2 regions of the Mesorhizobium sp. P2_B11 genome follow, and region 2 is predicted to be linked to the other one. Evidence: predicted binding sites of a transcription regulator. Region 2 holds the regulator's gene; the other holds the start of a gene.
The links. Region 2 encodes LexA, which represses DNA repair genes until DNA is damaged. Its sites were predicted from a motif close to TGTTCNNNNTGTGTTCNG; they were not measured.

Region 1: the regulator LexA is predicted to act here: its motif matches at 2,592-2,609, upstream of parE (DNA topoisomerase IV subunit B).

What each region holds. Positions count from the first base shown of each region.
Region 1 covers NZ_JBFUDF010000003.1:796,615-803,983, reverse strand. The annotation lists gene AC1DYJ_RS12490 (hypothetical protein) at 1-31, opposite strand, end outside; gene AC1DYJ_RS12485 (type II and III secretion system protein family protein) at 36-1,436, opposite strand; gene cpaB (Flp pilus assembly protein CpaB) at 1,515-2,420, opposite strand; gene parE (DNA topoisomerase IV subunit B) at 2,680-4,734, shown strand; gene AC1DYJ_RS12470 (FUSC family protein) at 4,778-6,847, shown strand; gene AC1DYJ_RS12465 (DUF2336 domain-containing protein) at 6,852-7,369, opposite strand, start outside.
Region 2 covers NZ_JBFUDF010000006.1:149,678-157,046, reverse strand. The annotation lists gene lpxB (lipid-A-disaccharide synthase) at 1-32, shown strand, start outside; gene gltA (citrate synthase) at 88-1,419, opposite strand; gene gltX (glutamate--tRNA ligase) at 1,601-3,040, opposite strand; gene AC1DYJ_RS20130 (ComEC/Rec2 family competence protein) at 3,138-5,591, shown strand; gene lexA (transcriptional repressor LexA) at 5,585-6,346, opposite strand; gene AC1DYJ_RS20120 (GntR family transcriptional regulator) at 6,553-7,332, opposite strand.

The DNA.
Region 1 (7,369 bases), on a different contig from region 2:
GCAACAGCGCAATGCATGGTTCGACGCGCATGGCTTCAATCCTTCGGCAGGTCGAGGAAGTGCCCGACCGTGGCGACCGGGGCCGACTGGGCCGTGCTGCCGCTGGCCATTGCCATGGCGCGGTTGGCGTCGGATGCTTTCACTTCTTCGGTGTTGTTTAGGAAATAGTCGACATTGCTGGCCGGCTGCGTGCCGTCAGTCGGCTCGAGCAACTTCTTCGACGGATCGACCGGCTTGACCAGATAGGGCGTGACGATGATCACGAGGTCAGTCTCGCGCCGCTGATAGGATTTCGAGGAAAACAGCGAACCGAGCACCGGCAGTTTGCCGAGCCCGGGAAGGCGCGAGGTGGTGATGTCGTTCTGCGACTGCAGCAGGCCGGCGATCATGAAGCTCTGGCCGTTCTTCAGGTCGACCGATGTCCTGGCGCGGCGCACGATGAAGCCCGGCACCGAAATCGTACCGATATTGTAGGAGGCCGAGGCATCGATCGAGGACACTTCCGGCGCGATGTCGAGGCTGACCAGCCCGTCCTTCAGCACTGTTGGCGTGAAATCCAGGCTGACGCCATATTTCTTGTAGCTGACGGAGATCTTGCCATTATCCTCGGAAACCGGGATCGGGAACTCGCCGCCGGCGAGGAAGCTTGCCGTCTGGCCCGACCGGGCGATCAGGTTCGGCTCGGCCAGCCGCCTGGCAAGGCCGCGCTCCTCCAGTGCCTTGATGGCAACGTCGATCGACAGGCCGTTCGACAGCAGCCGACCGATGATCTCGCCATTGCCCGCCGCCGGCAATGTGCCCGGCTCGATGGTGACGTCGCGCCCGCCAAGGCCGTAAGCGAAATTGGCGCTGTATTTGGCGCCGAGATCCTGTCCGGCCTGGCGGTTGATCTCGACGAAGCGGACGTTGAGCTGAACCTGCTGCGAAGACGAGATGTTGACCGAATTGATCACTTCCTCATTGCCGGAGAAGCGGCTGGCTATCTTGCTCGCCTTCTCGGCGGCGACCGCGTCATCCGCCTCGCCCGACAGCACGACACGGCCGTTGGCCGAGCCGACCTTGATCTTGGCGTCCGGCACGCTGGCGCGAATGGTGCTGGCCAGTTGGTCGGTGTCCAGGGTCACCTCGATGTCGACCGTGCCGACAAGCTGCTTGTTCTCGTCGAAGAGGGCAACGCCGGTGGTGCCGAGATTGTTGCCCAGCACATAGAAGGACTTGTCGGTCAGCGGGTTGACGTTGGCGATCTCCGGATCGCCGATGACGATCTGGTAGAAGGCGGCACTGGTGATGATCGTTTTCGGCTTGCCCTTGGCCACCTTGATCGACGCATTCTTGGTCGACGACACATAGACGATGTCGTTGTCGGCCCTGGCCGGCGCGCTGAGGCCGAGCATTGCGGCCGCGGCGAGGCAAGCCGCCATCGCAAGCGCCCGCATTGGGCGCAGCCCTTTCGTCATCCGATATGCATGAAGTCCCGACATCTGTCCCGTCCCTCGTCCGGTCCCCACCGGCAGTTATGGCTGGTCCCGCGCAGGAACCTGGTATTCCTCGACCTGCGTGCCGCGCGTCACGATGATCGTCTTGAACTTTGGCTTCTCAGGCTCCGTGGTTGCGGCCGTGAACAGCGCACCGGCCGCAGCCTGGACGCCGGAGGCGACCGACCCGCCGAAGGATGAGATGGTGGTGACGCCGTCCTTGGCGGTGCCGCCATCGGCGGCCGAGCGCAGCGACAGCGACAAGGTGCCGACAGTGCGGGCAAGCGCCACTTTCTGCGCGCCGTCGGTCGTCACCTCGATGGTCACGGAATTGGCGATCTGCGGTGTGGTCTGGCGCTGGTCGGCGCCCTGCCCGACGGTCAGCACCTTGGCGTCGGAGACGACGATCTCGGAGGTAACGGTCGAGCCGGCAGCACCCTGCGCGTTCTTGGCCACTTCCTGGATTTCGCCGGCATCGCGCGTCAAAACGACGTCGACCCGGTCGCCCGGCATCACGAAGCCGCCGACACCGGCGATCTCGTCGGTGCGGATGGTCACCGCCCGCATTCCGGGCGTCATCATGTTGGACAGCGTCGCACGGCCGTTCGGTCCGGACAATTTGCTGAGCAGCACCGGTTCGTTGATCTCGATCGGCGACAACACCACGCGGCTGCCTTCAGCGAGCAAGGAATTGATGGTGGTGAAGGCGCCCTGCGGCACGGACTCTTCCGACCACGGGATTTCGGTGAGCTGCGCGCGGTCGAGTTCCATGCCGTAACGCAGCGGCGCGTTGGCCACCACGATGGTCTTGAACTCGACCTTGGGGGTCACGGGCGCCGGGATCGATGCCGTCTTTTCCTCGGCATCGGCCTTGGCCTGGCTTTTAACCCAGAAATCCGCGGCAAAGATCGAGATCGCGCCGAAAACGGCGGCGATGCCGATCATGGTTATGGCCTTGCCCCTCACAACTAACCCCTGACACCTGATGGTCTTTTATTTGTTGAGGCCCACGCTAGGCCGCTTAGTTAAAGATTCAGGAATCCCGGGCGCTCCGCCCGGACCTATTTTCGCCGGCTTGGTTATCGAAAGGTTTTAGGATAAGAAGGGGTTAAATCCCCGAACGTAACAGGAACTTCCGTCGCTTGGCGCTGAAAAGCGTGGCAGTATCGGCGGGTGATTCGCGGCACCGGATTCTATGGCAGGCATGGACGACAACAACGATCTTTTCGGCAATCTGGAAAAGCAGCCCCAACCAACCCGGACGTCGGCGCGCCCGGCTGACCCGCTGGTGCAGGCAGCGAAGCGTCCTGCCGCGACCAAGGATGGCAGCGAAGGCTACAGCGCCGCAGATATCGAGGTGCTGGAAGGGCTGGAGCCGGTTCGGCGCCGTCCCGGCATGTATATTGGCGGCACCGACGACAAGGCGATGCACCATCTGTTCGCCGAGGTCATCGACAATTCGATGGACGAGGCGGTCGCCGGCCACGCCACCTTCATCGATGTCGAGCTTTCGGCCGACGGGTTTCTGACCGTTACCGACAATGGTCGCGGCATTCCGGTCGATCCGCACCCGAAATTCAAGAAGCCGGCGCTCGAAGTCATCATGACGACGCTGCATTCGGGCGGCAAGTTCGATTCCAAGGTCTATGAGACCTCCGGCGGCCTGCACGGCGTCGGCGTCTCCGTCGTCAACGCGCTGTCCGACCATCTCGAAGTCGAGGTCGCACGCGGACGTCAGCTTTACCGACAGAGGTTTTCGCGCGGCGTTCCGGTGAGCGGGCTGGAGCAGCTCGGCGAGGTGCACAACCGCCGCGGCACCAAGATCCGCTTCCATCCCGACGAGCAGATCTTTGGCAAGGGCGCTGCCTTCGAGCCGGCGCGGCTCTATCGCATGACGCGCTCGAAAGCCTATCTGTTCGGCGGTGTCGAAATCCGCTGGAGCTGCGATCCGTCGCTGATCAAGGAAAAGGACCAGACGCCGGCCAAGGCGGAGTTCCATTTCCCCGGCGGCCTGAAGGACTACCTCAAGGCATCGCTCGGCGACGACTTCCAGGTGACGCGCGAAATCTTCGCCGGCAAGAGCGAGAAGCAGGGCGGCCATGGCTCGCTCGAATGGGCGGTGACCTGGTTCGGCGGCGACGGCTTCATCAATTCCTACTGCAACACCATCCCGACCGGCGAAGGCGGCACGCATGAGGCCGGCTTCCGCAATGTACTGACGCGCGGGCTTCGCGCCTATGCCGACCTCGTCGGCAACAAGCGCGCCTCGATCGTCACCTCCGAAGACGTCATGATCTCGGCGGCAGGCATGCTGTCGGTGTTCATCCGCGAGCCGGAATTCGTCGGTCAGACCAAGGATCGGCTGGCAACGATCGAGGCCATTCGCATTGTCGAGACCGCCATCCGCGACCCCTTCGACCACTGGCTGGCCGACAATCCGCAGGAAGCCTCGAAGCTGCTGGAATGGGTGATTGCGCGCGCCGACGAACGGGTGCGCCGGCGCCAGGAAAAGGAAGTGTCGCGCAAGAGCGCGGTGCGCAAGCTGCGCTTGCCCGGCAAGCTCGCCGACTGCACGCAGAATGCCGCGGCGGGTGCGGAACTCTTCATCGTCGAAGGCGACTCGGCCGGCGGCTCGGCCAAGCAGGCGCGCGACCGCGCCAGCCAGGCGGTCCTTCCGCTGCGCGGCAAAATCCTCAACGTCGCCAGCGCTGGCAACGACAAGCTGGCCGCCAACCAGCAGATCTCGGACCTGATCCAGGCGCTCGGATGCGGCACGCGCTCAAAATACCGCGACGAGGATCTGCGCTACGACCGCGTGATCATCATGACCGACGCCGACGTCGACGGCGCCCACATCGCCTCGCTGCTGATCACCTTCTTCTACCAGGAAATGCCGAACCTGGTGAATGGCGGCCATCTCTATCTGGCCGTGCCGCCGCTCTATTCGATCCGGCAAGGCGGCAAGGTCGCCTATGCCCGCGACGATGCGCACAAGGACGAGCTCTTGCGCACCGAATTCACCGGCCGCGCCAAGGTCGAGATTGGCCGTTTCAAGGGCCTGGGCGAGATGATGGCCTCGCAGCTCAAGGAAACCACCATGGACCCGAGAAAGCGCACGCTGCTCAGGGTCGACGTGATCGATGCCGTTGCTGCGACCAAGGATGCGGTCGACGCGCTGATGGGCACCAAGCCGGAGGCACGCTTCCGCTTCATCCAGGAACGCGCCGAATTCGCCGCGACGGAAGTGCTGGATATCTAAGCGGCCACCGTTCTAGTCTGCTCTTCCAGATGGAGATGAGCGTGTGACCTGGGACCGGCTGCGCAACGGTTTTGTCGCGAGATTTGCCGGCCTGACGCAGCCGACCCGCTCGGACTGGATTTTCGCCCTGCGCACCGTTTCGGCCGGTCTGATCGCGCTTCTCGTCGCCTACGCGCTGAAACTCGACCATCCGCAATGGGCCATGATGACGGTCTTCATCGTCGCCCAGCCGGTTGCCGGCATGGTGCTGGCGAAAGGCTTTTACCGGCTGCTCGGCACGCTGGCCGGTGGATTGGCGGCGATCGGCATCACCTCGGTTTTCGGCACCAATCCGTGGCTGCTGGTGACTGCCCTGTCCGTCTGGATTGGCCTGTGCACACTGGTTTCGTCGCTGCTGCGCAATCCGGAAGCCTATGGCGCCGCACTTGCCGGCTATACCGCAATGATCATCGGCCTGCCGGCTTTCGGCCAGCCGCATGTGATCGTCGATCTCGCTGTCGCGCGCTGCGCCGAGATCGTGCTCGGCATCGTCTGTGCCGGCCTGACCAGCCGGCTGATCCTGCCAAAACTCGCCGCCGACGCCATCATCTCCAGGCTGAAGCGCAGCATCCTCGATCTTGCCACCTATGCCGGCGGCGCCTTTTCCGGAGGCGACCCCGCGACACTGGCCGGCCTGCACCGCAAGCTGATCGCCGATGCCCAGACGCTGGCCGAGATGCGCACCTATGCCCGGCTCGAAGCGCCGAGCTTCGCCACGCGCGCCCATCCGGTCCGGCGCACCATCGGCCAACTCCTGTCGGCGCTCTCAGCGGCGCGCGCGCTGCATTCGCACGCCGCGCCGAAAAACGCGGCACTTATCCCGGTGCGTTCCGAACTGCAGTCGCTCGTCAGCGAACTGGTAGCCACCCCCGAGGCGCTGGACGACACATCGCCCTGGGTGACGCGGCTCGACGCGATTGCCGCCAAGGCCCGGCAAATGCCCGACGCCGCGGCCGATCATGGCGACGACAGGGTCGGCACCATAACGCGCCTCACCATCGCCGCCGATTTCGCCGAAGCTTTCAAGCAGGTGCTGCGCGGTCTCGACGCTCTGCGCGCACCGGTCACGCGCCCGGGCCGGAGCAACAGGCGGCAGCCTGCGCTGGTGGTGCACCGCGACTACCCCGGCGCTTTTCGCAATGCCATACGCGCCGCCCTTGCCACGCTGGCAGTCGCCGCCTTCTGGCTGACGACGAAATGGTCCGACGCGGCCGGTACCGTCATTCTCGTTGCTGTTGTCTCCAGTCTTTTCGCCGCGCGTCCTGATCCGGTGCAGGTGTCCTGGGGCTTCTTCCGGGGAACGCTGCTGGCGTTGCCCTTTGCCTTCCTTGTCGGCCAGGTCGCCCTGCCCGCTTTGCCCGGTTTCGGCTGGTTCGCGCTGTTTGTGGTGCCGATCCTGATACCGACGGCGCTGGGCATGGCCAATCCCCGTACTGTCGGCGTGGCGACCGCCTTTGCCATCAACTTCCTCGCCTTCCTCAGTCCGCATCAGGCGATGACCTATGCTCCAGGCCCGTTCTTCGCCGGCTCGGCTTCAGTGCTGGTCGGCATCCTGCTGGCGATCGGCGTCTTCATCGTCGTGCTGCCCGCCGATCCGTGGCTTGCCGCCAACCGCATCGTGCGCGCCATGCGCGAGGACCTCGCCCGGCTGTGCCTGCATGAGCGGGTGCCGCGGCGTTCTGCCTTCGAGAGCCTGGCCTATGACCGCATCAACCAGCTGATGCCGCTGTTGCAGAACGCCGGCAGGAAAGGCGATGCCATCTTGGGTGGCGGCGTCGCCGCCGTCACAGTAGGCCTCGAAATCCTGCGCCTGCGCACCGCACAGCAGAGCCCGGCCACGCCTTCCGAAACCGCGCTTTCGATCGGCAACTTCCTGCGCGGCCTGGCGCGTGAACTGCTGTTTCGCGCACCAGGCGATCCGCAGACGGCGACCGTCGCTGTCGCCCGGCAATACGCAGCCGGCCTCTCGGAGCGCAGCGGCAGTGCCGACACGCTGCAGATCGCAGCCTCGCTGCGCATCATCGCCGCCGCGATCGAGGATTTCCCGGATTTTTTCGCCAAGGATCGGGGCTAGGAAGTTATGCTGCGGCGATCGCCAGCGCATGGCCGCGCGCGTTTTCGCGCAGCGCGTCGAGATGGATCGACTTGACCAGGCCGGCCAGATCGCCCTCGGTGGACTGGCCGCCGAGTTCCTTCAGCATCAGCCAGCTGACTTCCTGCACGCCGGCGACGCGCTTGCCATTGGCGACTTCGCGCCAGATCTTGAGCGCCCGCAGGATGATGCCATGGGTGGGAGCGGCAAGGCCGGCGCCGCGAAACAGCGCCTGCAGCGCAACGTCCTGGCCGCCGGCAAGCAGCGCCCGCACCCGTTGCTCCGACTGCTGGCTGAGCGCGACCAGGGTCGAGCCGAAAAAGTCGACCTTGCCATGTGCAATCGTGCGGATGATGAAGCTCGCGGTCAGGTCGCCGCGCAGGCGCAGATGCTCGATGAGCGCGCCATGTTCCTCCGTGCGCGTGCCTTCGACCAGCCGCACCGAAGCCTTGACGCAGGCATCGCGCGTGACGCGCTCTGCCCGGGCCGCCCCCATCAGCGCCA
Region 2 (7,369 bases):
TCCGTCACATCAAGCTTCGTCATTCCAACTAAAAAGCGCCCTTGCGGGCGCTTTTTGCAGTCCTGGTGAAAGCTGGAGAAGCGCCGATCAGCGCTTGGCAATCGGCACGTAATCGCGTTCCGGCGCGCCGGTATAGAGCTGGCGCGGGCGGCCGATCTTCTGGTGCGGATCCTCGATCATCTCTTTCCACTGCGCGATCCAGCCGACGGTGCGGGCGACCGCAAACAGCACGGTGAACATGGTGGTGGGGAAGCCCAGCGCCTTCAGCGTGATGCCGGAATAGAAGTCGACGTTCGGATAGAGCTTCTTCTCGATGAAGTAGGAATCGGTCAGCGCGATCTTTTCCAGCTCCATGGCGATGTCGAGCAGCGGATCGTCCTTGATGCCAAGTTCGCCCAGCACTTCATGCGCCGTCTTCTGCATGATTTTCGCACGCGGGTCGTAGTTCTTGTAGACGCGGTGGCCAAAGCCCATCAGCCGGAACGGATCGTTCTTGTCCTTGGCGCGGGCGATGAATTCCGGGATGTGATCGACATGGCCGATCTCGCCCAGCATGTTGAGCGCGGCCTCGTTGGCGCCGCCATGCGCCGGGCCCCACAGGCAGGCGATGCCTGCGGCGATGCAGGCGAACGGGTTGGCGCCCGACGAGCCGGCGAGGCGCACGGTCGAGGTCGAGGCGTTCTGCTCGTGGTCGGCATGCAGGATGAAGATGCGCTCCATGGCGCGCGCCAGCACCGGGTTGATCTTGTATTCCTCGCACGGCACCGCAAAGCACATATGCAGGAAATTGGCGGCGAAGTTCAGCTCGTTCTTCGGGTAAATGAAGGGTTGGCCGATATGGTATTTGTAGGCCATGGCCGCGATCGTCGGCATCTTGGCGATCAGCCGCATCGAGGCGACCATGCGCTGATACGGGTCCGATATGTCGGTGGAGTCGTGATAGAAGGCCGACAGCGCACCGACCACGCCGCACATCACAGCCATTGGATGCGCGTCGCGGCGGAAGCCGGTGAAGAAACGCGACATCTGCTCGTGCACCATGGTGTGGCGCGTCACCCGGTAGTCGAAATCGTCCTTCTGCGCCTTGGTCGGCAGTTCGCCGTAGAGCAAGAGGTAGCAGACTTCGAGGAAGTCGCCATGTTCGGCCAACTGGTCGATCGGGTAGCCGCGATGCAGCAGGATGCCGGCATCGCCGTCGATGAAGGTGATCGCCGACTCGCAGCTCGCTGTCGAGGTGAAGCCGGGGTCGTAGGTGAAGGCGCCGGTGGTGCTGTAGAGCGCGCCGATGTCGATGACGTCAGGCCCGACCGAGCCGCTTCGCACCTTGAATTCGTGCGTCTTGCCGGCCAGTTCGAGCGTGGCAGTCGACGGGTGCGTCGTCTTGCTGCCGGGTTCCAGTTTTGTCGCAGCTTCGCTCATTCTCAAACTCCTTCATGTTCCTCATGCCGGCAAGGCAATTCCTGCAAACGACACGTCGAAATCACCGGAATGCGCGAACTCGCCACCGCATTTTGGGAGGTGCGTGCCAGATTGGGCCAGGGCCTAATGTTGCACTGCGAAACGCGCCTTTCAATGCCAATCTTCTTGGGCCAGTTCGCTCCTAATCGATTTGATCCGCAATCCGCGCCAGGCTTTCCTCGCGGCCAAGCACGGCAAGCACGTCGAACACGCCGGGCGAGGTGCTGCGGCCGGTAAGGGCTGCCCTCAGCGGCTGGGCCACGGCGCCAAGCTTGTGGCCGCCGGCCGTCGCGAACTCGCGCACCGCGGCTTCCGCCGCTGCGGCCGTCCACTCGCCGGAAACCGTCTGCAACGCCGCATGCGCGCCGCGCAGGATCGTGCGGGCGTCGGCGTTGAGCAGGGCTGCCGCCTTCTCGTCGATCGGCAGCGGCCGCTCGACGAACAGGAAGCCGGCGCCGTCGGCGAGTTCCACCAGTGTCTTGGCGCGCTCCTTCAGGCCAGGCAGCGCCGCCAGCAGCTGCGCCTTCCTGGTGTCGTCGAGGCGGGCGGCGAGCGCCGGGCCGCCTTCGAGATAGGGAAGAGTGGCGACGAAGATGTCGAGCAGCTGGACGTCGTCCATCTTGCGCATATGCACGCCGTTCAGCGCATCGAGCTTGGCGAAGTCGAAGCGCGCCGCGCCCTTGTTGACGTCGCCAATGTCGAACCAGGTGATCATGTCCTTGATCGACATCACCTCGTCGTCGCCATGGCTCCAGCCGAGGCGCGCCAGATAGTTGAGCAGCGCCTCGGGCAGATAGCCCATGGCGCGGTAGGCCTCGACGCCGAGCGCGCCATGCCGCTTCGACAATTTGGCGCCGTCGGCGCCATGGATCAGCGGGATGTGCGACATGGACGGCACCTCCCAGCCCATGGCGTTGTAGATCACCGTCTGGCGCGCGGCATTGGTCAGGTGGTCGTCGCCGCGAATGATGTGGGTGACACCCATATCGTGGTCGTCGACGACGACGGCATGCATGTAGGTCGGCACACCGTCCGAACGCAGGATGATGAAATCGTCGAGATCCTTGTTGGGGAAGCGCACCTCGCCCTGCACGCGGTCATGCACCACGGTCTCGCCCTCGGCCGGCGCCTTGATGCGGATGGCGCCCTTGACGCCGGCAGGCGCCTCGGAGGGCGCGCGGTCGCGCCACGCGCCATTGTAGCGCGGCGGCAGACTTTTCGCGCGCGCAGCTTCGCGCATGGCCTCGAGCTCGGCCGGCGTCTCATAGGCGTAATAGGCCTTGCCCAGGCGTACCAGCTCCTCCGCCACCTCGCGGTGGCGCGGCGCGCGCTCGAACTGCGAGACGGCCCCGCCGTCCCAGGACAGGCCGAGCCAGGTCAACCCATCGAGAATGGCCTGGGTTGCCGCTTCGGTGGAACGCTCGCGATCGGTGTCCTCGATGCGCAACAGCATCGTGCCGTCGGTGTGCTTGGCGTACAGCCAGTTGAACAGCGCGGTGCGCGCGCCACCGATATGCAGGTAGCCGGTGGGCGAGGGGGCAAAACGGGTGACCACCCTGTTGGACGTGGCAAGTTTGGACATGGCAATTCTCGGGGCAATGCATGAGATGGCGGCGCGGACTTTCGCGCTTTGCGCGTTCATGTAGCATAGGGGGTCTGGGGCGCAAGGGGCAGACCCGATGGCTGAACGAGGCCGGGGCGCAAAGGAGGGCGAGGGCGCGGAGGCAAGCGTCAGCGAACGGTCGTTGTTTGCCGACGTTCCCTATGCCGAGCCGATGCCGGTTGCGCTGCCCGAACTGCGCCCGGGCTACCTGCCTGCATCGCCCGATGACGTCGCGCCGGCACCGGTTGCTGTGCCCGGATTTGCCATCCGCCTGCGCAGGCTGCTGCGCCATTCGACATGGCCCGCTATCCGCCGCAGTGTAGCCGTCGCCGCCGGCACGGAACTCGACCGCGGCGTCGCCTTCCTGCTGGTGCCGGTTTTCCTGGCGGCCGGCGTCATTGTCTATTTCTCGCTGGCCAGCGAGCCGGGCTTTGCCCAACCAATCGCCATCGTGCTGCTCATGGCAGGTTGCGCTGCCGTCACCCGGTCGCGGCCGAGGACGCATCTGTGTTTTATGGCTGCCATGCTGTGCGCGCTTGGCGTCGTCGCCGCCAAGGTCGAGACATGGCGCGCCGGCACGCAGATGCTGGGCTCCGAGATTCAAACACGGCTAACCGGGCGCGTCGTCAGTCTCGAGGAAATGGAAAACGGCCGCGTCAGGCTGACACTCGACGTGATTTCCACCGCTTACCCCAAGCTGCGCTACGCGCCGGAACGGGTCAGGCTCTCGGCACGCACCGTTCCCGCCGATATGACGGCAGGCTCCCTGGTCACCGGCTATGCCAGGCTGTTGCCGCCGACCGGTCCGGTACGGCCGGAGAGCTACGACTTCTCCTTCGACAGTTATTTCACCGGCATCGGCGCCAGCGGCTTCTTTCTCGGCAATCCCAAAACCATCGCCGCCCAGGGACCGCCGCCGCTGACCGCGCGGCTCTCTTCGGCCATTGAGAACGCCCGGGAAAACATTGCCGACCATATCAGGGGCCAAATCGGTGGCGCCGAAGGCGAGATTGCAGCAGCGCTGATTGTCGGCGTGCGCGCTGGTATTCCGGACGAAATCAACGAGGCGATGCGGCGCACCGGCATCTACCACATCATCTCCATTTCCGGCCTGCATATGGCGCTGGTCGCCGGCACCATCATGGGATTGCTGCGTGGCGCCTTTGCGCTCTTTCCCGATTTCTCCTCGCGCCGGCCGGTCAAGAAATATGCGGCCGGCGCTGCGCTTGTCTCCATCGCCGCCTATCTCGTCATTTCAGGCATCGTGGTCGCCGCCGAGCGCAGCTTCATCATGCTGGCGGTCATGCTGGTTGCGGTGCTGTTCGATCGTGCGGCGCTTACCATGCGCAATCTGGCGATCTCGGCCATCGCCGTCATCCTGGTGTCGCCGCATGAGGTCGTCGGCCCGAGTTTTCAGATGTCGTTTGCCGCCACCGCCGCCCTCGTCGGCGCCTATGCCGGCTGGGCCGACTACCGCGCCGACAGAGTGAGAACGCCCCCTGCGAGGCGCTCTTTCGTCAGCTTCCTGTCGCGAAAATTCTTGGCTGGCATGGGCGGGCTCGCCATGACCTCGATCATTGCCGGCAGCGCGACCTTGCTGTTTGCCATCTGGCATTTTCAGCGCGTGTCGCCGCTCAGCCTGCTCGCCAATCTGGCCGTGATGCCAATTGTCTCTGTCGTCATGCTCTTGGCGGTGATCAGCGCATTGCTGATGCCTTTTGGCTTTGACTGGCCGTCCCTCTATCTGATGGGCAAGGGCCTGACGGCGATGATCGCCATCTCTGGCTGGATCTCCGAACGCTCCCCGGTCGATGCCGTCGGGCTGATCTCCATTCAGTCGGTCCTGCTGGTGACGGTCGCCCTTGTCATTGCCACCATGGCCACGACCTGGCTCAGGCTGGCGGCCGTGCCTTTCGCGCTGGCCGGCCTGCTGACCGTGCCGCAGGTGCGCACGCCTGACGTGCTCATTTCGGAAGACGCACATCTGGTTGCTGTGCCGATCGGCGGCGGCGAGCTTGCCCTCAACCGGGAGCGCGCAAACGAATTCACCACCGACAATTGGAAACGGGCGCTGCGGGCCGAAACCATCATTCAGCCGGAGACCTTCGAGACTGGAGATACGCGGTTCGACCTCGATCCGCTCGACCTGCCGCCCGGCTCACCCTTCTACTGCACAGGCGATCTCTGCATTGCCCGGCACCCGTCCGGCGCCATTGTCGCGCTTGCGAAGGATCGCAAAACAGCCCGACCGGCCTGCGCTTTCGCGAGCCTGATCGTCATCGACGACGCCACCGCCTACAATCCTTGTCGCGACCCGCTGGTGCTAGTCGTGACCAAGAAGCAGCTTGCCCGTGACGGAAGTGCCGCCGTCTTCTTCGACCAGCAATCGGCCGCGACAGCGCCAGCCATACGTTTCGCCGTCGACAAGCCCTATCGTCCCTGGCACGAGCAACGCCGCTTCTCACGCGAAGCACGCGGCCTGCCGCCCTACAAGGAGCGCGAAAAGTACAAACCCAAGCCGGCTCAGTAGCGCCGGATCAGCCCGACCAGCTTGCCCTGCACCTTGACCCGGTCCGGCCCGAAGATGCGGGTTTCATAGGCCGGGTTGGCGGCTTCCAGCGCGATGGAGGCGCCCTTGCGGCGGAAGCGCTTCAGCGTCGCTTCCTCTTCGTCGACCAGCGCCACCACGATCTCGCCGGGGCTCGCCGTATCGGCATTGCGGATGATGACCGTGTCGCCGTCGAAAATGCCGGCCTCGATCATCGAGTCGCCCTTGACCTCAAGCGCGTAATGTTCGCCGCCCATGATCATGTCCGGCGGCACCGAGATCGAATGCGTCTGGTGCTGGATGGCGTCGATCGGCACACCGGCGGCGATGCGGCCCATCACCGGGATCGACACAGCCGAAACCGCGTCGTCATTGCCGGCCGACATCGAACGCGACGACGAGGCCGGCTTGATCTGGCGGCCGAGACCGCTTTGCCCCACACCGCCTTGTCCGCCTTGACCGAGACTGCCCTGGATGACGCTCGGCGAAAACTTCTTCGCCGCATTGAGGCCGGGAGCGATCGAGTCGGGCAATCGCAGCACTTCCAGCGCACGCGCCCGGTTCGGCAGCCGGCGAATGAAACCCCGCTCCTCCAGCGCCGTGATCAGGCGGTGAATGCCGGACTTGGAGGCAAGGTCGAGCGCCTCCTTCATCTCGTCGAAAGACGGCGGGATTCCGCTCTCCTTCAGGCGTTCATGGATGAACATCAGGAGTTCATGTTGTTTGCGCGTCAGCATCGCGGCCCCCACGGGTTCTGAAACCAGAATCAGAAAAAACAAACCCAGAACAAACACTATCTGTTCCAGTTGTGTTCCGCAACTGTTTAAAGTTTAATGAATGCGTTGACGTTTTGTTCAGCCTAACGTTCCGCGCCGCGATCGGCGCCCGCGCTTCGTTTGCCGGCAACGGGGTGAAATGCCGGCGGCCCGCGCCATCGGGCCATTCATGCCTTGCCGGACCGCTGCCGCTTTTTCGGGCGGGGCTGCACTGCCTCCGTCGCTGCGCCCGGTTCACTCTGGGCATAGACCTGCAGCGTGTAGCCGATGTGAACGCTCATCAGTTTTTTTGCGCGCTCGGCGTCGCGATCAAGGGCTGCTTCCATCAGGGCGGTGTGGTGTTCGATCGCCACGGCGTCGCGCAGCGCCGCCATGGCCTTCTGGTGGCCGTGCTGGCGGCCGGCGGCCGCGCGCAGCGTCGGGGCCAGGCTAAGAAAGCGGTGGTGGCGATGCAGTTGATCGGAGATCGTCGCGTTGAAACGCAGCAGCCAGCTCGATGTCGCGGCACTGAGCAGCGCCGCGTGGAAGGCATCATGTTTTTCGTACCACGCATCGACGGCCTCATCCGAGGGATCATCGAGCACGGACCCACAGCGTGAGAGGCGGTAGTGCGTGGCAACGACCGCGTCTTCCCACTGACGGTCGCCCTTTTCGATCGATTCAACCAGCAAGGGCAGTTCGACCACCAGCCGCGCACGCGACAGATCCTCGAGCTCGGCGCGAGAGACGGGAGCAACCGCAAACCCACGGTTGCTGATGGCGGTCACAAGCCGTTCGGCTTCCAGCCGCGACAGCGCCTCGCGAAGCGGCGTCCAGCCGATGCCGTAGGTTCCGCGCAACGTGCTCAGCTTCAAGGGTGCTGCAGGCGCCAGCCGGGTCGCAAGAATATCGCGCCTCAGCAGCCGATAGGCCGCTTCCGTCTTCGAGGACTGCTCGTCATCCAACATCGTGACCCATCAGTCAGATTGCTCGGATGGTGATTAT